One region of the Vibrio sp. 1978 genome, then DNA from elsewhere that is predicted to be linked to it. Evidence: riboswitches for the same ligand, from Rfam matches in the RefSeq annotation. Region 1 holds a riboswitch; the other holds the start of a gene.
The links. A riboswitch is a leader RNA that binds a small molecule or an ion and turns the genes downstream of it on or off. The one in region 1 is predicted to bind lysine.
Positions count from the first base shown of each region.

Region 2: another riboswitch for lysine. It lies ahead of tet(35) (tetracycline efflux Na+/H+ antiporter family transporter Tet(35)); the one in region 1 lies ahead of lysC (lysine-sensitive aspartokinase 3).

Region 1 is NZ_JAWPOP010000017.1:1,505-9,054, reverse strand. It holds gene R8N49_RS16400 (pyridoxal-phosphate-dependent aminotransferase family protein) at 1-1,102, opposite strand, end outside; lysine riboswitch at 1,323-1,501, shown strand; gene lysC (lysine-sensitive aspartokinase 3) at 1,603-2,955, shown strand; gene metH (methionine synthase) at 3,042-6,722, opposite strand; gene R8N49_RS16385 (cation:proton antiporter) at 6,914-7,550, shown strand, end outside.
Region 2 is NZ_JAWPOP010000003.1:223,849-231,398, reverse strand. It holds gene purB (adenylosuccinate lyase) at 1-719, opposite strand, end outside; gene hflD (high frequency lysogenization protein HflD) at 873-1,490, opposite strand; gene mnmA (tRNA 2-thiouridine(34) synthase MnmA) at 1,501-2,625, opposite strand; gene R8N49_RS04780 (hypothetical protein) at 2,816-3,085, shown strand; gene R8N49_RS04775 (inosine/guanosine kinase) at 3,202-4,506, shown strand; gene R8N49_RS04770 (H-NS family nucleoid-associated regulatory protein) at 4,634-5,041, opposite strand; lysine riboswitch at 5,624-5,806, shown strand; gene tet(35) (tetracycline efflux Na+/H+ antiporter family transporter Tet(35)) at 5,916-7,517, shown strand.

The sequences.
Region 1 (7,550 bases):
CTAACGCTTTTAAGCACAGCGCAACGTTTTCAGATCGAGCGCCGTAACCCATTAAGCCAATACGCCACGCTTTACCAGCTAATGCCCCAAGGCCTGCACCAATTTCTAGGTTATAGGTTTCTAGCAAGTGAGCACGAACTTTTGCTTCATCAATTCCTTCAGGCACGTAAATCGCATTTAATTGTGGCAACCGATGGGCTTCGTCCACAACAAATTCAAATCCTAACTTTTGTAAGCCATTTTTGAGTTTTTCATGCATCAGTTGGTGACGAGCCCAAGCGTTTTCTAATCCTTCATTTTTCAGTATCAATAAAGCTTCATGAAGCGCATACAAGCTATTAACTGGCGCCGTATGATGGTAACTACGCTTGCCTTCTCCACTCCAATACCCCAAAACTAAACTCTGATCGAGGAACCAACTCTGTACTGGTGTTGTTCTTGCTTGAATCTTTTCAATCGCGGCAGGAGAAAACGTCACTGGTGAGAGTCCAGGTACACATGACAAACATTTTTGACTACCAGAGTAAACCGCATCCAGTTGCCATTCATCCACTTTTAACGGCACACCACCAAGCGATGTCACCGCATCAACAATAGATAATGCATTATGCTGTTTCGCGAGCTTACCCAATGCTTGAGCATCACTGACTGCACCAGTTGAGGTTTCCGCATGCACAAAAGCAAGAATTTTTGTATCTGGGTGCTGTTCGAGTGCTTGCTCGACTTTATCAATGGAAACAGGCGTCCCCCATTCATCATCGACGATAACAACTTCACCACCAGCACGGACGACATTTTCGCGCATGCGTTCACCAAATACACCATTACGGCAAACGATCACTTTATCGCCTTTCTCGATCAAGTTTACAAAGCAGGTTTCCATCCCTGCACTACCTGGCGCTGAAACCGCAATAGTGAACTCATTGTCAGTTTGAAAGGCATACTTCAATAGCTGCTTGAGCTCATCCATCATACCGATAAACAGAGGATCAAGGTGACCTACCGTAGGACGGCTTAGTGCTTGTAACACTTGAGGATAAATATCAGAAGGACCAGGTCCCATTAAAATACGGTGAGGCGGAATAAAGCTTTGGATCGACATGTCAGCTCCTTGATTATCTTTTATCCTGAGCATTCTAAAAGTTCTATTCAATAACATGGCTCAGGTGTAGGGTTCTTCACCCTAATAGATTTTTCCTCTATCAGCAATTAGCCGTAAGTATGGAGGTCAAACCAGTGTCACAAAATCGTTAATAAAAAACACCATAAAGGTTGAAATATTGATTGACATTAAGGCCTCAAAACCGTTCAATGTTTGAGCTTTATGTAGAAGAGGAGCGCTACCCAGGTAGATGATTTGTGGAACCGCAATTCCAACACCAATCATTGAGGGGGAGTAGTGCCGAGGTAAGTCAAAGTTGCAGGATTTGACTTGTCGGTTGAATTGGGCTGAATCCCATCAACTGTCATCAGCGCAGTCTGATGAAGGGCTTCTGAGGGTAAATTTTTCAAATAGCATTCTAAATACCTCTCTTTTTGCTCTGTTCCTTTTCTCACTAAACATTGGATGTACAATTTTTTAGGAAGCCGTGGGAGAACGCAGTGAGCGCATTTAACGTAGCTAAATTCGGTGGAACCAGTGTTGCCAACTTTGAGGCAATGAGTCGTTGCGCCACCATTATCGAAAACAATCCAAATACTCGCCTGGTCGTGAGCAGCGCTTGCTCTGGCGTCACCAACCTATTGGTAGAACTCGCCAACGGTGTTCAGGATCAAACGCACCGTACTGAGCTGCTACAAAATTTGGCCAACATTCATGACGCCATTTTAACTCAGCTCGAAGACAGCACGAAAACTGCTGCCGAGGTGTATGGCATATTAGATACCGTAACCAGCCTGGCCGAGGCTGCATCTATCCAAGCTAGTGCGAAGTTAACCGATCATTTAGTCGCATGTGGTGAACTCATGTCGACGCACATTCTAACTCAGTTAATGTGTGAGCGAGGCATTCAAGCAGTGCGCTTTGATATCCGCGATGTGTTGCGTACTGATGACAACTTTGGTCGCGCGGAGCCAAACATTGAAGCAATTTCGACGCTTGCGCAAGATAAACTCGTACCACTTTGCCAACAATCCGTTGTTGTTACTCAAGGCTTCATAGGATCTGACGAAGCCGGTAATACAACAACATTAGGTCGAGGGGGCAGCGATTACAGCGCCGCCTTAATTGCTGAGAGCGTTAAAGCGGCAGGGCTAGAAATCTGGACTGATGTTCCGGGAATCTACACAACAGACCCGCGAATTGCACCAAAAGCCTCACCAATTCCTGAGATCAGCTTTAGTGAAGCTTCAGAAATGGCTAACTTTGGCGCTAAAATCCTTCACCCTTCTACGCTAGTACCTGCATTGCGCCACGACATTCCGGTATTTGTAGGGTCATCGAAAGAGCCAGAAAAAGGGGGAACTTGGATTCGCCACCAAGTCGAAAGCTCACCGTTATTCCGTGCGCTAGCTTTGCGTTGTAACCAAACCATGGTAACGCTACGCAGCGCCAATATGTTCCACGCATACGGTTTTTTAGCAAAGGTCTTTGAGATCCTTGCAAAGCATAAGATCTCTGTCGATTTGATCACGACATCTGAAATCAGTGTATCGTTAACACTTGATCAAACTGATACCTCTGGCGGAGCACCACAGCTGCCGCAAGCTGCACGAGAAGAGTTAGAAGAGTTATGTAAGGTAGAAGTTGAACATGACCTATGCCTCGTTGCTCTCATTGGAAACAACATGAGTGAGAGTAAAGGCTACGCGAAACAGGTTTTTGGCACGCTAGAAGATTTTAACCTACGCATGATTTGTTATGGCGCTAGCCCTCACAACTTATGCTTCTTGCTCCATGAATCGGTATCGAAACAAGCCATACAAAAACTCCACACTGAGTTGTTTGAGAAGTAAGTTCAACTCAATAAAACAAAGGGCTGCGTATTTGCAGCCCTTTGTCGTTTCATTAGTTGTTACATTTGGACGAGGTAAACATCAATTTAACCGTTAATGTTTGGCCCTAACCATTTTTCAGCCTCGATCCTATCCCACCCCTTACGATCGGCGTAACTCTCTAACTGATCTTCTTGGATCTGTGCGATCGCAAAGTAACGTGAGTCAGGATGAGAGAAATACCAACCAGAGACTGACGCGCCCGGATACATTGCATAGCTGGAGGTTAGAGTCATACCAATGTTCTCTTCCACATTAAGTAACTCCCAAAGCGGTCCTTTTTCAGTATGTTCAGGACACGCGGGATAACCCGGCGCAGGGCGAATACCTTGGTATTTTTCACGAATGAGATCATCGTTAGATAAATCTTCATCAGCTGCATAACCCCAAATTTCTTTACGGACACGCTCATGCAAATACTCAGCAAACGCTTCGGCTAGGCGATCCGCCACCGCTTGAATCATAATTGCGTTGTAATCATCTCCCTGTGCTTTGTATTCATCAGCAAGCTCTCGTTCACCAATACCACCAGTGACAGCAAATGCCCCTATCCAATCATGCTTACCCGACTCTTTAGGTGCGATGTAGTCGGATAAACAATAGTTGAATCCTTTTGGTTTCTCGGTCTGTTGTCGCAAGTTACGTAATACTTTCACAACGTCGGTACGAGTTTCATCAGCATAAACTTCAATGTCGTCCCCCACGCTCGCAGCAGGGAATAAGCCACACATTCCACGCGCTTTTAACAGGCCTTCTCGCTCAACTCGATCAAGTATCTCGTGGGCATCTTCGAATAAACGTTTTGCTTCTTCACCAACTTCTTCATGTTGGAAAATTGTTGGATACTTACCCACAAGTGACCAAGTCATAAAGAATGGTGTCCAATCGATGTATTGACGTAATATAGCCACATCAAAATCATCGAAGATATGAATGCCAGGCTTAACAGGCACTGGAGGAGTATAAGCTTCCCAATCGATAGCAACTTTATTCGCTCGAGCAGCTTCTAATGTCACTGGTTTGGTTCTCGGTTTCTTTCGATTATGTTGATCACGTACTCGTTCGTAATCAGCTTCAAGTTTTTCAACAAATTCAGGGCGACGTTCATCAGACAGAAGAGAAGTACATACGCCCACTGCACGTGAGGCGTTGTTCACGTAAACCACTGGATGCTTGTAATTTTTCTCAATCTTAACTGCTGTATGGGCTTTTGACGTTGTTGCGCCACCGATGAGAAGAGGTAAGTTAAAGTCGAGACGCTCCATCTCTTTTGCAACATGCACCATTTCGTCTAATGAAGGTGTGATCAACCCTGATAAACCAATAATATCGACGTTCTCTTCTTGCGCTACTTTTAAGATCTTTTCGCAAGGAACCATGACACCAAGATCGATAATTTCGTAGTTATTGCACTGCAATACAACGCCAACGATATTTTTCCCGATATCATGTACATCACCTTTGACCGTCGCTAGCAAAATCTTACCGTTTGTTTGTCCCACCTGCTTTTCTGCATTGATGTAGGGCTCCAGATGCGCGACTGCTTGCTTCATCACTCGTGCAGATTTTACGACCTGAGGAAGGAACATTTTACCTTCACCAAACAAGTCTCCGACGACGTTCATCCCATCCATTAATGGGCCTTCAATCACCTCTAATGGCTTTGAAGCGTTGACACGAGCCTCTTCGGTATCATCAACGATGAACTCAGTTATTCCTTTCACTAACGCGTGCTCTAAGCGCTTTTCAACAGGCCAAGTTCTCCACTCAAGTGCAGAGGCATCCTCCTCTTTACCTACCCCTTTGCCTGCATATTCCGCCGCGATATCTAACAATCTCTCAGTGGCGTCATCACGACGGTTAAGAACGACATCTTCCACAGCCTCACGCAATTTTTCAGGCACGTTATCGTAGATTTCTAACTGACCCGCATTCACAATCCCCATATCCATACCATTTTTAAAACAGTGGTAGAGGAACACCGCGTGAATCGCTTCACGTACATAGTTATTGCCACGGAAAGAGAATGAGACGTTAGAAACACCACCCGAGATCATCGCATGTGGTAAATCACGTTTGATATCGCCAACGGCTTCAATGAAATCCACCGCGTAGTTATTATGCTCCTCGATCCCCGTAGCAATGGCAAAAATGTTTGGGTCAAAAATGATGTCTTCTGGTGGAAAGCCCACTTCATCAACAAGAATTCGGTAAGCGTTGGTACAAATTTCTACTTTGCGCTCACGTGTATCTGCTTGCCCAATCTCATCAAACGCCATCACAATCACAGCCGCACCGTAACGGCGGATCAACTTAGCTTGTTCAACGAATTTCTCTTTGCCTTCTTTGAGAGAGATCGAGTTAACAATGCCTTTGCCTTGGATGCACTTAAGACCGGCTTCAATAACCTCCCACTTGGAAGAGTCAACCATGATTGGTACTTTTGAGATTTCAGGTTCTGACGCACAAAGGTTTAAAAAGCGAACCATACAAGCTTGTGCATCCAACATGCCTTCATCCATGTTGATATCGATAATTTGAGCGCCATTTTCAACTTGTTGACGAGCCACATCGAGCGCTTCATCGTACAGCTCTTCTTTAATCAAGCGCTTAAAACGCGCAGAACCGGTTACATTCGTACGCTCACCGACATTGATAAATAAAGAGTCTTTATCAATAGCGAGTGGCTCTAGGCCAGACAAGCGACAAGCAACGGGAAGTTCAGGTAATTGACGAGGGGCGATATTTTCAACCGCGAGTGCCATTTGGCGAATGTGCTCAGGAGTTGTACCACAACACCCACCAATCAAGTTTAAAAAGCCACTTTGAGCCCACTCTTTAACATGCTTAGCCATATCTTCTGGCGACAAATCGTATTCGCCGAATGCATTCGGAAGCCCAGCATTTGGGTGAGCGGAAACAAAAGATTCTGATATACGCGAGAGCTCTTCAACATAAGGACGCAGTTCATCCGGGCCAAGTGCACAGTTCAAACCAAACGAAATCGGTTTAACATGACGTAATGAGTTGTAAAACGCTTCTGTGGTTTGACCGGATAATGTTCTACCGGAAGCATCAGTAATAGTCCCCGAGATCATCACAGGTAACTCAATACCCATCTCTTCAAACACACTTTCAACAGCAAATGAACAAGCCTTAGCGTTAAGAGTATCGAAGATGGTCTCGATAAGAATAAGATCAGAACCACCTTTAATCAGCGCTCGAGTCGATTCAGAGTAAGCCTCAACTAACTCGTCGAAAGAAACATTTCGATATCCAGGGTCGTTTACATCAGGAGAGATAGAACAAGTGCGGTTCGTCGGCCCTAAAACCCCTGCGACATAACGCGGTTTATCGGGTGTTTTTGCGGTCCATTCGTCTGCAACTTCACGTGCAAGCTTGGCAGCAGCAAAGTTAATTTCTTCACTTAGGCTTTCCATCTCGTAGTCAGCCATCGCAATGGTTGTTGCGTTAAACGTGTTGGTTTCGAGAATATCTGCACCCGCTTCTAAATATGCAGCGTGAATTTCCTTGATAAGTTGAGGCTGACTTAGAACCAACAGGTCGTTGTTACCTTTTAGATCACAATGCCAATCCGCAAAGCGCGTTCCTCGATAGTCTTGCTCTTCAAGTTTGTACCCTTGAATCATGGTTCCCATACCACCATCAATCAAAAGAATACGTTGCTTCAATTGAGCTTCAATCTGTTGTATTACGTTACTTCCCACAGTACAGCCTCATTCCTTTAGTTATCTTTCCATCCTATCACACAAACTTCAGGAGTCTAGACGTCTAAACGTAGAATTAATGATTATTTTATATCCTTCTTAACTTGCAAAATAATCACGAAAAAATGTTTGCTATTTAAGCAGCATCAGCCGAGAATTCCATTCATAAAATGTTACAAATAGAGAGCTCTATGTCGGTCTATCATACTTTATGTTTTCTATCCGCAGCTGCGATGCTAATTGCTTTTGTAAACAGCAAGATAGGAAAGATGCAAACCACCATTGCGATTACCGCAGGTTCAATGGTGCTTTCACTTCTAATCTTAATTGCGGGTCAAAACAACTGGTTCCATCTCACCGAAATTGCAACGGAGACGGTCACAAGGATTAACTTCGAAGATTTCTTGCTCAAAGGCATTCTTGGCTTCTTACTATTTGCTGGTGGACTAGGCATCAAACTCCCGAACCTTAAAGATCAAAAGTGGGAGATCACTGTTTTAGCCCTTGGAGCTACACTGTTTTCTACGTTCTTTATTGGATTTGCGCTGTATGGGTTTTGTCAGTTAATTGGCATCCAATTTGATTTGGTCTACTGCTTACTATTTGGTGCTCTAATATCGCCAACTGACCCAATCGCTGTATTGGCTATTGTGAAAAAACTCGATGCTCCTAAACGTATCTCCACTCAGATTGAAGGAGAATCGCTCTTCAATGATGGCTTCGGTTTGGTTATCTTCGTCACTCTATTTACGATTGCATTTGGCACTGAGGCACCAACTGTAGGTAGTGTCACCTTACTCTTCATCCAAGAAGCTATCGGTGGTATCA
Region 2 (7,550 bases), on a different contig from region 1:
ACGCCTAGAGACTCTGTGATGAACTCTTCAGAGAACTTGTGCCAATCTAGCTCTGGGTAAGCAGAAAGGTGTGCATTGTAGTTACCTACTGCACCGTTGATTTTCGCTAGGATCTCAACGTTTTCGATTTGCTTGAATTGACGCTCCATACGGTACGCCACGTTTGCCATTTCTTTACCCATAGTAGATGGAGAAGCAGGCTGACCGTGTGTACGAGATAGAAGAGGAATGTCGCGGTATTCCACTGCTAGTGCTTTGATAGCGTCGATTAGGTTACGGATTTCTGGAAGAATCACGTTCTCACGCGCTTCTTTAAGCATTAGAGCGTGTGATGTGTTGTTGATGTCTTCAGAAGTACATGCGAAGTGGAAGAACTCGTTTACTGCGTGCAGTTCAGGAACGTCTGCTACTTTCTCTTTTAGGAAGTACTCAACCGCTTTTACGTCGTGGTTAGTTGTACGCTCGATCTCTTTGATACGGCGTGCATCTTCTTCAGAGAAGTTTGCAGCAAGGTCGTCTAGGAATTGGTTTGCTTCTGCGCTAAACGCTGGCACTTCTGCAATTTCAGCAGTAGCAGCAAGCTTTTGTAGCCAGCGGATTTCAACGATAGTACGGTACTTTAGTAGACCGTATTCACTGAAAATTTCGCGTAACGCAATTGTCTTGCTTCCGTAACGGCCGTCTACTGGTGAAACAGCAGTCAATGCTGACAGTTCCATGATGTTCTCCTGAATTGGGTTTCTAAATTTCGTGAGCTTTATACCAATAACTGTGGCAATTGTCACGAATATTGCGCAAACGTTTGCGCGAGATTTGTTTTAGTCGAAAAAAATGAGCTCGCGATAAACGCGAGCTGCTTATTTGATATTTTACTACAGACGAGCAAGAAGGATTTGTGCTTGCTCTACCATCTTCTTGCGCCCGAAGATTAGGTGGCGACGCTTACCACCAACTTGACGCCAAAGAACTGCACTACGAATGCCAGATAACAACAGCGCACGAACTTTGTGTTGGCTTGCCGTCTGCTGCAGTACAGATGGCGTGCCCGTTACTTGAATGCGTGGGCCAATAGGGCTAACGACATCCAGATAGATGCTCGCTAAATTGCTGATCATTTGATCGTCTAGTAGCTCAAAGTGCTCTGACTGACGCTTGGCCATTTGAATACGATCACCAAGCTGAGACATAGCATCGTTTCGAGAGCTTAACTTACGTTCTAACGCCATTAAACTAATAATGTAACGAGTAATTTCACTGCCTGATGGTGTGCTATCAATCCCTTTAACCAAGCATTCTAGGCCGAGCTTTAGATCGGCTTCGCGACCGAATACGCCAACTGTGTTAGCAGGGTTAGTGCTCAAAATAGCGTTGATTGATGTTTCAAAAGCATCTTGATCACAATGTCCGTTTCTCGCTACCTGTTGAACTAAAGCAACAGCTTGGCAAATCCCAGCGAAAGCGATAGTACGGTCATAAAGTGTATTCGCCACGTAACGACTCCTAAGCTTGAGAATATTTAATGCGTTGCTCGATGATGCCGCCACCTAGGCACACGTCACCTTTGTAGAACACTGCTGATTGACCTGGAGTTACAGCAATTTGTGGCTCGTCAAAGATAACTTTAATGTTTTCATCATCGATAGGGATGATTGTACAAGGAATATCTTCCTGACGGTAACGAGTTTTCACTGTGCACTTCATAACATCGCGAATTGGCTCACGATCTACCCAGTGAAGTTGTGATGCAAGTAGACCTTCTGATTTCAACATTGGATGGTCTTTACCTTGAACGGCAATCAAAACGTTACGCTCTAGGTCTTTCTCACCAACGAACCATGGGTCTTCGTTACCACCGCCACCTTTACGGCCACCGATGTGCAGACCTTTACGCTGACCAAGAGTGTGGTACATCAGGCCTTGATGTTGACCAATCACTTCGCCCTCAGGTGTTTCGATGTTACCTGGTTGAGCTGGAAGGTAGCGACCTAGGAATTCTGTAAACTTGCGTTCACCGATGAAACAAATACCCGTAGAGTCTTTCTTCTTCGCTGTGATTAGATCTTGCTCTTCCGCAATGCGGCGTACTTCTGGCTTTTCTAGATCACCAACAGGGAATAGGCTACGTGCGATTTGCTCGTTGCTTAATGTGTACAGGAAGTAGCTTTGATCTTTGTTGCCATCTAGACCACGTAGCATTTGTGGTTTTTCACCGTTTTCAGGGAAAGAACGACGCACGTAGTGACCCATTGCAATGTAATCCGCATCAAGCACTTCATCAGCGAACTCTAGGAATGCTTTGAACTTGATTTCTTTGTTACAAAGAATGTCTGGGTTTGGTGTACGACCTGCTTTGTATTCTGCAAGGAAGTACTCAAATACGTTATCCCAGTATTCAGCAGCAAAGTTGATGGTGTGTAGGTGAATGCCCAGCTTGTCACATACTGCCTGAGCATCAGCAAGATCTTCTGCTGCTGTACAATACTCTTCGTTGTCATCTTCTTCCCAGTTCTTCATGAACAGGCCTTCTACTTGGTAGCCTTGTTGCTTTAGAAGATACGCAGAAACAGATGAATCAACGCCGCCGGACATACCGACGATGACTTTCTTTTGGCTGTTATCAGACATTACTAAACACCACTAAAATTAACGGGACGCAGATTCTACCAGAATCCACTGACCGGTGACAGATCCGAGATCGAAATCACACTTCGATTTTGGCTTAAATTTATCCAAATGCGAAGGTGAGGGTTAAATTCGATAAGTATAGAAGGGTTATATATGGCATAGTTGGCAAAAATCCAAGAGGAAAAAGCAAATGACTGAAGAAAACCAATTTATGCAAGAAAGTGAGTTGATTGAAATTGTTGAAAATCAGCTAGAAGATGGCAATCCGCTCAAAGTAAAAGAAACCTTGATGCGTTTAATGATGACAGGTACACCACGTGAAGATGCGGTTGCGATGATGGCATGCGCAATGTCGATTGAGATTTTCGACGTGATGAAAAACGAAGGTGAATTCAATCTGAAACGCTACAGCGAGCACCTTGATCAATTACCAGATTTGGGTTTCATGGAAGGCGAATAGGCCGATTGAAAGAAAAAAGCAGACTGCAAACGTTTGCTATAATTGCCTTTATTGCTGCTTTAATAACGGCGGTATAGAATCCGTTCTCCTTTTCATCCCTTACTCAGACTAACAATATGAAATTTCCTGGACAACGCAAATCCAAGCACTATTTTCCTGTTCATGCTCGTGACCCATTGGTGAGCCAAGCACAAGAAAGTAAAAAGATGACGCGCACACACATCATCGGCATTGATCAAACGCTGGTTGATATTGAAGCGAAAGTGACAACGGATGTGATTGAAAAGTACGGTTTGAGTAAAGGACACTCGTTGGTTATTGATGATGCAACAGCAGAAGCTTTGTACCAACAGCTAAAAGCAGAATGCCTGATTACCAATGAGTATGCAGGTGGTACGATCGGTAATACGCTGCACAACTATTCAGTGTTGGCCGATGACCGTTCAACACTTCTGGGCGTAATGAGCCAAGATATCAAAATCGGCAGCTACGGTTACCGCTACCTATGTAACACATCTAGCCGTATGGACCTGAACTACCTACAAGGTGTTGACGGTGCAATCGGTCGTTGTTTTGCTCTGATTACCGAAGATGGTGAACGTACTTTCGCAATCAGCGAAGGTCAAATGAACCAACTTCACCCAGACAATATCCCTGAGAAGATCTTCAAGAGCGCATCTGCTCTAGTTCTTACTGCATACCTTGTTCGTTGTAAAGAAGGCGACCCAATGCCGGAAGCAACGATGCGTGCTATTGAATACGCGAAAAAGCACGATGTACCAGTGGTATTAACGCTAGGTACTAAATTTGTTATTCAAGATGATCCAACATTCTGGCAAGAATTCATTCGCGACAATGTTTCTGTCGTTGCGATGAACGAAGACGAAGCAGAAGCACTGACGGGGGAATCTGATCCACTTGCTGCGTCTGATAAAACATTGGAGTGGGCTGATCTAGTATTGTGCACGGCGGGTCCTGTAGGTCTATTTATGGCTGGGTATACGGAAGATAGCGCGAAGCGCGAAACTTCTTTGCCATTACTTCCAGGGTCAATTGCTGAATTTAATCGTTATGAATTCAGTCGTCCGGCGAAAAAAGACTCATGCGAGACGCCAATAAAAGTGTACTCGCATATCTCGCCATATATGGGTGGCCCAGAAAAAATTAAGAATACAAATGGCGCAGGTGATGCTGCGTTATCTGCTGTTCTTCATGATATGGCAGCAAATAAATACCATAAAGAAAATGTGCCTAATTCAAGCAAGCACAGTAACGAGTATTTAACTTACTCTTCTTTTTCTCAAGTCTGCAAATACGCAAACCGTGCTAGCTACGAAGTTCTCGTGCAACATTCACCACGATTGTCGCGCGGACTTCCTGAGCGAGAAGATAGCCTAGAAGAAGCATACTGGGAACGTTAATACGAAGCGGTTTAATTAACTATTCTGTAACTAAAGTAAAAGGCACATTAAGAAATGTGCCTTTTTTATTTGTAATGGTTTAAATAAAAAAGGCTCCCTATGGGAGCCTTTTAAAAATAGCACGGATCTAGATTAGGAACTCATCCAGAGATTTACCTGCATCAAGTTGCTCTTGAATCGCCGAAGGTGTACGACCTTGGCCAGTCCAAGTTTTCTCATTACCGTTTGAATCTGTGTATTTGTATTTAGCAGGGCGAGGTGCGCGCTTCGCTTTGCCTTTCGTCTTAGTTTCGCCAGATAGCGCAGTAATAAGTGCTTCTACGTCAATACCGTCTTGAGCGATTTTCTCAGCAATCTCTGCAAGCTTAGCTTCTTGCTCTGCTTGTGCTGCGCGTTCTGCTTCTTCTGCTTCACGACGCTCATCTACGACAGTAGTGAGTTTATCTAGAGCTTCTTCCAATTGTTCTAGAGTCAGCTCACGAGAAAATGCACGAAGGCTACGGATATTTAGAAGGGTTTTAGTCAGCTCTGACATAACGATTCCTATTAAAAGGTTAATGTGTTGGGCACTTTTTATCGTTACGATTAAATAATGCCAATCTATAAATAAACAAAGAGTCCTTATATTTAACTTTATCTTTTCCTTATGTGCAAATGCTAAATCAAGATTTTGTTTAAATTTGACTATTTTTTAAAGCAATTAATATTATTACACTCGAAATAAATCATTATTAGATGAGAACTAAAATCAACAATCATTATTGTATAGAGAGAGTGACAGCTTGGTTTTTTATAAAAAAATTTGAGTTATTACTTAAAAATATGAAGCATCCATCTTTAATGCTGTGTCATATATCCTTAATTTATTGATATAAGATAAACCATGATATTTCTAAGGTAGTAATAATGTTTCATAAATAACATGATTGATGTGATTTCAGTTGCACAAAACTTATGGAAGTAGGCAAGGTTTATAAATTATCTCAGTCATTATTTATTTGTTTAATTTAGTTTGATGTGTTGCATTGACTCTCATCATAAGTACAATGGCTGCCACCTGATGCAATATTGCAGACAATTTGTTGTTAATTTGTACAGTTAGTGGTTAATTGTTTGTTGTTGCCGTAGAGGCGCGGTCTCGAAGAGTAGCTATTATTGGGGTGATGCCAATGAATAATAGTGGAAGGCGAAGATTGCCGAAGTAAGTAACTCATCAAAGTTACTTGCTGGGGTTGTATCTGAAAGGAACAACACTGCCATAGTATATATTCACATTAAACTATGGAGCGCTACTGTAGGGTTGGGTGGAGTGTTCGCTTCCCTGTCGCTAAGTTCAACATGAGCACGTATCGTATGCTACGTGACTTGTCTGCAGTAGATCTCTAGCCAAACTTTGGTTTTTGAAGATCATGAATTTAATAGATTTTTCTAGTTCTCCTGTTTCATTATTGCCACCTATTGTCGCTTTGACTTTGGCGATTTTGACTCGACGTGTATTAGTTTCCTTGGGTGTAGGTATCGTGCTAGGTGCGGTGCTACTTAATAGCTGGTCTATCAGCGACACCGCAGGTTACGTCAGTTCTCAAGTTTCTTCTGTCTTTATTGAAGATGGCGGAATTAACACTTGGAACATGAGCATTGTTGGTTTCCTAATCTTATTAGGTATGACAACAGCTTTATTAACGCTATCTGGCGGTACTCGTGCTTTTGCTGAATGGGCACAATCTCGAGTGAAGAGTAAACGCGGCTCCAAACTTCTTGCCGCCTTTTTAGGCGTATTCATTTTTGTCGATGATTACTTTAATAGCCTTGCTGTTGGTGCGATCTCTCGCCCAGTAACCGATCGCTTTTATGTGTCTCGCGCTAAGCTTGCGTACATTCTAGACTCAACCGCCGCTCCAATGTGTGTAATTATGCCTGCTTCTAGCTGGGGTGCTTACATTATTACTATTATTGGCGGGATCTTAGTCTCACATGGGATCACAGAGTATTCGGCTCTTGGCGCATATGTTCGTCTTATCCCAATGAACTTCTACGCCGTTTTTGCGCTGCTAATGGTGTTCGCTGTTGCGTGGTTTGGTCTTGATATTGGTAAAATGCGTGAGCATGAAATCTCTGCATCGCAAGGTCGTGGCTTTGATAAAGACAAAGAAAATGACTCGCAAGAAGCGCATGACCTAAACGAAGAGCTAGATATCCGTGAAAGTGAAAAGGGTAAAGTGTCAGATTTGATACTTCCTATCGTAACGCTGATTATCGCGACTATCTCTTCAATGCTTTACACGGGTGGCCAAGCATTGGCTGCTGATGGTAAGGAGTTTGCGCTTCTTGGTGCTTTTGAAAATACAGATGTAGGTACATCACTAATCTACGGTAGCTTGCTTGGCTTAGCTGTTGCACTGTTTACTGTTGTGAAGCAAGGTCTACCAATGGCTGAGATCGCACGTACACTTTGGATTGGTGCTAAGTCTATGTTTGGTGCGATTCTAATCTTAGTATTTGCCTGGACCATTGGTTCTGTTATCGGTGATATGAAGACTGGTACTTACCTTTCGACAATGGCGCAGGGCAACATTAACCCACACTGGCTACCAGTTATCCTATTCTTGTTGTCTGGCCTAATGGCGTTCTCAACAGGTACTTCATGGGGTACGTTCGGCATTATGCTACCAATCGCGGGTGACATGGCTGGCGCAACAGACGTAGCGCTAATGCTACCGATGCTGAGTGCGGTTTTAGCTGGTGCGGTATTCGGTGACCATTGTTCACCAATCTCAGATACGACTATCTTGTCATCGACGGGTGCACGTTGTAACCACATTGATCACGTATCAACACAGCTACCTTATGCATTATCAGTCGCGCTTGTTTCATGCGTGGGCTTTATTGCCCTTGGTATGACTGCTTCAATTGCGTTTTCGTTTATTGCAGCGTCGATAACATTCGTTATCGTTTGCGCTATTTTGTCATGGCTTTCAAAGTCTAAAATAGCGTCTTGCCAGAGTGCGTAATTCACTGATTTAAAAGGTGAAATTGTAGGAGGC